DNA from 3 places in the Acidobacterium sp. FHG110202_01 genome. Region 1 is predicted to be linked to each of the others. Evidence: riboswitches for the same ligand, from Rfam matches in the RefSeq annotation. Region 1 holds a riboswitch; each other region holds the start of a gene.
What was found. Region 1 has a riboswitch for cobalamin ahead of AC5S16_RS06675 (TonB-dependent receptor). Riboswitches for the same ligand answer to the same signal wherever they lie in the genome.

Region 1 (2,267 bases):
AACCGCCTGATATGTCTCGGAGGAGAGCGCATGAGCATGAGCCCAGGCTGATGCAGAGCTTCTCCGCGTTCGCCTTTCGGTCTGCTGTGCCTTGCGGCGCAGGAAGGAGAAGTTGTGCAAGAGCCCGCGATCAATGTCGAAACAAAGTATGACTCAGATGCATCCACCGCCAATCGCTCCACCATCGGTGGGCCGGTGTTTATTTGGCTTTTGATGCGCCAATACAAGGACGTAGCAGCCCAATGAGCATTCTTGAACTAAGGCAGGCATCCGTAGTGCGAGGGGGAAGGACGATCCTCGACTCAGTTTCGATTCGGCTGCGGACGGGAGACTTTCTGGCGATAGTCGGGCCAAACGGAAGCGGAAAAAGCACATTGCTGCGTACGATTGCCGGTCTTTGGAGAGCTACTTCTGAGGAGGCATCCTGCTCGATGAGCCAATGGCAAATCTCGACATAGAACATTCGCTGGAAGTTCTCACCCTGTGCCGGAGGCTTACCGCAGTCGCTCGTTATTGCTCGAAAGTTGCACTCATGCATCTGGGCGAATTCAATCGATTGGCCCCTGCGAACGGGTGTTGAATGCGCAATCCATCGAAGAAGTCTTTCGTGTCACTGCCGAAACTCTCTACGGACGCGAGGGGCATCCATTCTATGTCTTTCATACGAGTGAGGACGGAAAGGGGCACAGTCGGGAAATGTAGTTCCGCAATTTAGAACTTGTTAAGTAGGGTCCTTTTATATCTGAACAAAGCGCGTCGGAGCTTTGCACAATTTAATACAAGGCGGGATGTACGGGAAGCGCGGTGCGAATCCGCCACTGCCCAGCAGCTGTATGCGATGGAACCGATTGCACAATGCCACTGCCCTTGTAAGGGTGGGAAGGCGCAGTCGCGGCAAGACATCGCAAGTCAGAAGACCGATCCCTCCAGCACGATAAGTCCGCTCTTTCTAGGGCGAAGGAGGACACGAAAAGTGATTGCAAGATTTCGATTTCTATTTTCTACCGGTCTGAGTTTGCTGGCTGTTCTATTCGTACTGAATCTAAATGCTCAAACGGGCGAAACAATACGCGGCAAGGTCCTGGACTCCTTAGGCAATGCAGTTTCGCCTGCTAGAGTCGCTCTTCTTCAGGGAGACAATAAAGTCGCCGAAGGCACTGTGGATGCCGAAGGCTTTTTCTCGCTCAACGCGCCTCGATCAGGAACATACAGCCTTCACATCGAGGCCGAGGGCTTTTCAGAACAGACCATTTCACCAATATTTGTCGGCGACGGAAAGACGGTAGAGACGACCGTGCATTTGAGCGTTGGCGCTCTGCCGCAGCAGATTGTCGTGACTGCAACCGGAACAGCGATTCCGGAGTCCCAGACGGGCGCATCGATCAGCCTCATCGACAGCGACCAGATTCAGGCATTGAACAAGCTGGATGTTCTCGAGGAACTTCGGCTGGTGCCCGGAGCACAGATCGTCCAGACCAGTCAGCGCGGAGGCACCACTTCCCTGTTCCTTCGTGGAGGCGAATCCGATTTCAATAAGGTTTTGATCGATGGCATTCCGGCAAACAGCATCGGAGGCGGCTTCGACTTCGCGCAGCTCACCAACAGTGGGGTTGCCAGCGTGGAAGTGCTTCGCGGATCGAACAGTGTTCTCTATGGAAGCAATGCGCTGGTCGGTGTCGTGAGTGTGACCTCAGCCAAAGGCTCAACCAGCACTCCTCAGTTGAAATACGCAGCAGACGGCGGAAACTTCAATACCTACAATCAGGACGCCTCTCTTGGGCAGGCAATCGGGCACTTCGATTACTTCGGCAACTTTGCGCGTTATGACACGAGAGGCAGCTATTCCAACGATTTCTTTCATAATGTTACGTTCGACGGAAATCTTGGCTGGTTTTTGAACGAGAGAACAGGCATACGCATCACCGCACGTCACAATACCACCAATCTTGGAACCCCCAACGGCATCTTGTTCTATGGGATTGAAGATGATTCCACGCAACGAAACGAGAACACATACATCGGTGGAACCATACAGGATCAAACCACAGAACGCTGGCATAATCAGGCGCAGTTCGCTTATACACAATTCAGCGACCTGAATGTTAATCCAACACCGACGGGCTCATTCTTCGATTCACCAATTGAAGGACCTGTGTATCTGGGAAATACGGTAACCATTCGCGGAAGCAATGGATACAGTGTGACCGGCCAGGCAATTCTTGATTTCGGCGGCGCCTATCCAATGATCTTCTCGTCATATGAAGGCC
Region 2 (2,267 bases), on a different contig from region 1:
TAGAAGAGGCGATTGCGGAAATCACCGCCGATCTGGAGCATGTAGTCGTAGTTGGCACGCTCCAGGGTGTCATTCAAGAAACCGGGATAATAGTCTTTTCCACGCTCGTCTTCAAAGCGGAAGCCGGCAATGGCCATCAGGTGCGGCGTGAACTGATAATCGGCCTGCACGTAGAGGTTGTCGCGGTTGGATACAAGCTCTGATGTGATGGGATAGGTTCCGGCATAGTTCAGAATCGCCTGACCGCTGACGGAGTACCCGTTGGCTCCTTTGATAGTGACTGGCAGGCCGAGATAAATGCCGTCGGTTGCGTCATAGATTCCAGTAGGCGACCACTGCGTCGACTCCTCGCGCTTGCGTGCCATGCCATAGCGGACGAGGCCGTGCAGGCGGTCGGAGAAAGTGTGGTCGATGGTTCCGGTCATGAAAATGTTCTGGTCAGACTGCTTGGCGTCATTCGCGATCTGGTAGAACTGGTAGGCATTCGGTAGTCCGGTAGCGATGTCGGCGTTGCGCGCAGTAACGCGAATCGTCGTAGCTGCGGACCACGCCCATCCCAGGTTCGCCGTCTCGACAATGTTGTGGTACTCGCTCTGGGGAACAGAGTTCTGCGTCTGAAGATCGCTGAAGCCGCCATAGTAGTCGAGAGAGCGATGCGTTCCGCCGAGCTGCACTTCATTTCGATAGGTGCCGAAGTTTCCTGCGTCGCCTTCGTAGATCAAAGACGGGAACGATGTGGAACCGCGAGGCGTGCTGAAGCCGATGACTCCGGCAGCTGCGTCAGAGCCGTAGAGGACGCTGTTGGGACCGCGATAGACTTCGGCCTTCTCCACGCCTGTGGATGCAATGGTGGAGAGGTCGAATCGCCCGCCAATGTCTTCAATGGGCGCGCCATCGAAGAGCACTTTGTTCGAGTCTGAATTGCCACCGCGCACGAAAATGCTGGCAACACCGCCGCGTTGTCCGGTCTGGACAACACTTATTCCGGGAACCTGGCGCAGGATGTCGACCATATCTGCGCGGTTGAGGAAGTCGGTTTTGTTCAAGCCCGTAATAGATGCGCTTACCTGAGCCTGCGGCAGGGGTGTTCCGGTTTCTGTGGCGACGATCGACTGCCGCACCCACTCGGGTTCAAGCTGGATGTTCTGCTCTATGCCATCGAGAGAGCCACCGTAGAAGCTTTCTGTCGCGAGCTGGCGGAAGGATCTTCCACCGGCCAGAACGTAGAAGCGGCCAGTTGCTGAAGAAGAGAGCTGATAGCTTCCATCGTTCCGTGTGATGCCCGAAGCGATGACCTGCCCGTTCTGAACGAGAGCTACGCTGGCATTGGCGATGGGGGCGCCCAGAGAATCGGTAACACGTCCACGAACGACGACAGCACGTGCTGGCATCACTGCTAACAACAAGCAAACTGAAAGGAGAGCAAAGCGGCTTCGCCGCGGAATGTCTGGCATTTTTCCTCCGTTCCCCTCGGAACGCGGTACTGTGCGCATGAAGCCGGTCTCCTGACTCGCGCGCTCTTGCCCTGCCGCCTTCCCGGATGTTTTCCAGTGGCTTTGTGGTCAGGCATCCTTGCACGTCCTCAAAAACCAGACATGCAGAAACGCGCTTACAGTTGCGGGGCAGTGGCGGATTCACACCGTCTTCCCTAGCACCTCATGCGTTGGTTGAAAGTTTGATTATTCGTGAGCAGAGGGGTCATGTCAAAGAAGTGTCGTTGATAATGGTGAGCCAGCTTGTAAACCATTGGAACGATTTCATCACTATGTTATACGCTCTGGCTGATGCTGTATCCCCGTCTGCATAGTATGCAGTGTTTGTGCGGCTTAGGCCGCACAGCGTGAAAGAAGACGGCGGGGAAGCGTTGCCAAGGTTAGCTCTTCCTGAATGTACCTCTGGGTGCGCCGAATATGCCCAGACAGGTGGCGGTTTCCTTCAGTGTCCTGTATCGGAGCGGATTCTGCTTCATCAGGTCAGCAGCCAGACTGTGACTTGCATTCCGGCTGAACAGGTCCTCCAGCAAGCCAACATCGATGGTGCTGTAATCGACGCCGATACTTGCACAACGCTGGGGGACAGACATACGCGACCACTCAGCAGGACCGACACGGCGTTTTGCCGTTTCCGTGGTGGTCACTGGCCTTGCATCTCTGGGTGAGACGGGGTTGCGGGAGTCCTTCATAGCGTTCAGTTGTAGACGTGCAAGCTCAAGCTCCTTCTGCTGCTGATCGAATAGCTGCTTCCACACGTTGTTTGCATCGGCTGCT
Region 3 (2,267 bases), on a different contig from region 1:
TCCTTGAAAGTCATCCAGCCATTGCCAGTCTCAGCCAGGCAGCGCATCATGCGCGCATAGAGATCACGCGCCTTCATCTGTCGGGTGAAAAGCTTTTCTTCTTCTGCCCTCTCATATGCTGAGGCAAATTCGACTCCATAAAGATCGGGCAGGTGAGGAACGACCTTCGGATCGAAGAGCGACCACATGCCATCCTCTTCCACGCGCCGCATAAAGAGGTCCGAAACCCAGTTAGCAAGATTCAGATTGTAAGTGCGTCGGGAAAGATCGCCGGTGTTCTCGCGCAGCTCGAGAAATTGCTCGATGTCCGCATGCCAAGGCTCGAGATAGACGCAGCAGGCTCCCTTGCGCTTGCCGCCCTGGTTGACTGCTGCCACAGAGCTATCCAATGTTCGCAGCCAGGGAACGATGCCATTCGAGAGTCCGTTGGTCGCGCGGATGAGCGAGCCTTCCGAGCGCACGCGGTGAAAGGCCAGTCCGATACCACCGGAAAATTTCGAGAGCAGAGCAACATCCTTATAAGCGTCGTAGATGGATTCGAGTGAGTCCACCGGTGAATCGTGCAAGTAGCAGGAGGACATCTGCGCATGCTTGGTGCCTGAATTAAATAGCGTAGGAGAACTCGGCATGTAGTCATGCGAAGCAATCAGCTTGTAGAACTCTATGGCTTCGTTGGGTGTGCCTGCCAACCCGCATGCCACGCGAAGAAAGAAATACTGAGGCGTTTCGATGACCTTGCGAGAGAGCGGATCGCGCAGCAGGTAGCGGTCATACACCGTGCGCAGGCCGAAATATTCGAAGCGGTCGGAAAGCTGCTCATCGATGGCGTGGTTGAGCTTGCGCGCATGCGTGCTCACAAACTCCGCGGTTGCCGTATTCACTACGCCTTCCCGGCAGCCGTATTCCATCGACTGCGAAAATGAGTGCAGGTTCTGGCCTGCGACTTCCTTAAGGATCGTTCCCAGCAGCAGCCGCGCAGCCAGCTTTGAGTATTGCGGCTCTTCTGCAATCAGCGATGCCGCCGTATCGATGGACATGGCGTCCAGTTCGCGCGTGGTTGCGCCATCGTAGAGGCCGCCGATAGTTTTACTGGCAACGCGAATCGCGTCCACATGCGACAGCCCATAGGAGCATCGCTGCACGGCGCGGACAATCTTATTGACATCGACACGCTCCAGCGCGCCATTGCGCTTGCGAACGTGCATCGTTGGTGTTTCCTCGGGAATCGGAAAACCAGGAAGAATATCGGAAAGACTTGATTGAACGGTAGCCATCGGCTGCTCTCCTGGCCTCGGAGGAAAGAGAAGAAAGCAGCGCTCCAAAGACGGAGCAGGAAGCCACTGCCACTTCACCTCCCCGCGGAGGCGTAAGCGAATGTCTTCGTGGCAGGTCTTCGGACTTGCAGGCTGCCTACTTGCTCCAGCTTCCCGGTTCGTGGATGAACCAGTGCTTTTGTCGGAGCGTTCGTTCCTGCTTACCGCTGCGGGGCAGTTCCGGCTTTTCACCGGATTCCCTTTTCAGCCTGATCTTCCAATCAGGCACCGCGAAGTGAAACCTACTTTATCAAGAGTATACCTTGGAGTCAAACACTATATGTTGGGGTGGCTGTGCAAATCGTTCGGCTGGACCGGCAATGCCGAAGTTACCACCAGTTTCTATTTCATCGGCGGCTGGAGGCCGATTTTCGGGAAATTAAACAAGCAGATAAATCGCCTTGACAAGGTTATTTGGAGAGAGCTATTGTTTCGCGCTGGTAAACATTTACTTAACTTGCAAAGCATCTGGAAAAGTAAAATTCCAGCTTATTTATGTCACTGATAGAAAGCCGTCAGCTTACTGTGCTTGCAATTTCGTAAACGTTTCCAATTAATTTCACGCCTTTACTTCACATTCAATCAGCCCCACACCACCGCATTCATTTTCAGACGGCGAAGGGGCAGATAGGCGTTACTGTAACGATTTACTTTGTCAGGAGGTTCTGATGCGTCGTTCCCGATTCATCGCGGCGGGTATCGTTTTTCTTGTGCTCTTACCTGCATTTCATACCTGGGCTCAAGAGAATGCAACAATCACAGGAAACGTCCTTGATCCGAGCGGAGCGGCAATTCCGAATGCCGCCATCAGTCTCACAAACCCGGCCACCGGCCAGGTAAGACAAACTGTATCCAATAGCTCCGGAATATATCTCTTCGCAAATGTCGGAGTCGGCAATTTTACGCTGAGCGCCTCGGCGACGGGCTTCCAGAATTACACCCGGACAGGCATTG

Region 2: another riboswitch for cobalamin. It lies ahead of AC5S16_RS00750 (TonB-dependent receptor); the one in region 1 lies ahead of AC5S16_RS06675 (TonB-dependent receptor).
Region 3: another riboswitch for cobalamin. It lies ahead of AC5S16_RS01555 (ribonucleoside-diphosphate reductase subunit alpha); the one in region 1 lies ahead of AC5S16_RS06675 (TonB-dependent receptor).

What each region holds. Positions count from the first base shown of each region.
Region 1 is NZ_JBZYWJ010000003.1:79,472-81,738, reverse strand. It holds gene AC5S16_RS06680 (ATP-binding cassette domain-containing protein) at 243-458, shown strand; cobalamin riboswitch at 770-940, shown strand; gene AC5S16_RS06675 (TonB-dependent receptor) at 974-2,267, shown strand, end outside.
Region 2 is NZ_JBZYWJ010000001.1:192,479-194,745, reverse strand. It holds gene AC5S16_RS00750 (TonB-dependent receptor) at 1-1,391, opposite strand, end outside; cobalamin riboswitch at 1,479-1,674, opposite strand; gene AC5S16_RS00745 (hypothetical protein) at 1,874-2,267, opposite strand, start outside.
Region 3 is NZ_JBZYWJ010000001.1:389,333-391,599, reverse strand. It holds gene AC5S16_RS01555 (ribonucleoside-diphosphate reductase subunit alpha) at 1-1,274, opposite strand, end outside; cobalamin riboswitch at 1,368-1,561, opposite strand; gene AC5S16_RS01550 (carboxypeptidase-like regulatory domain-containing protein) at 1,982-2,267, shown strand, end outside.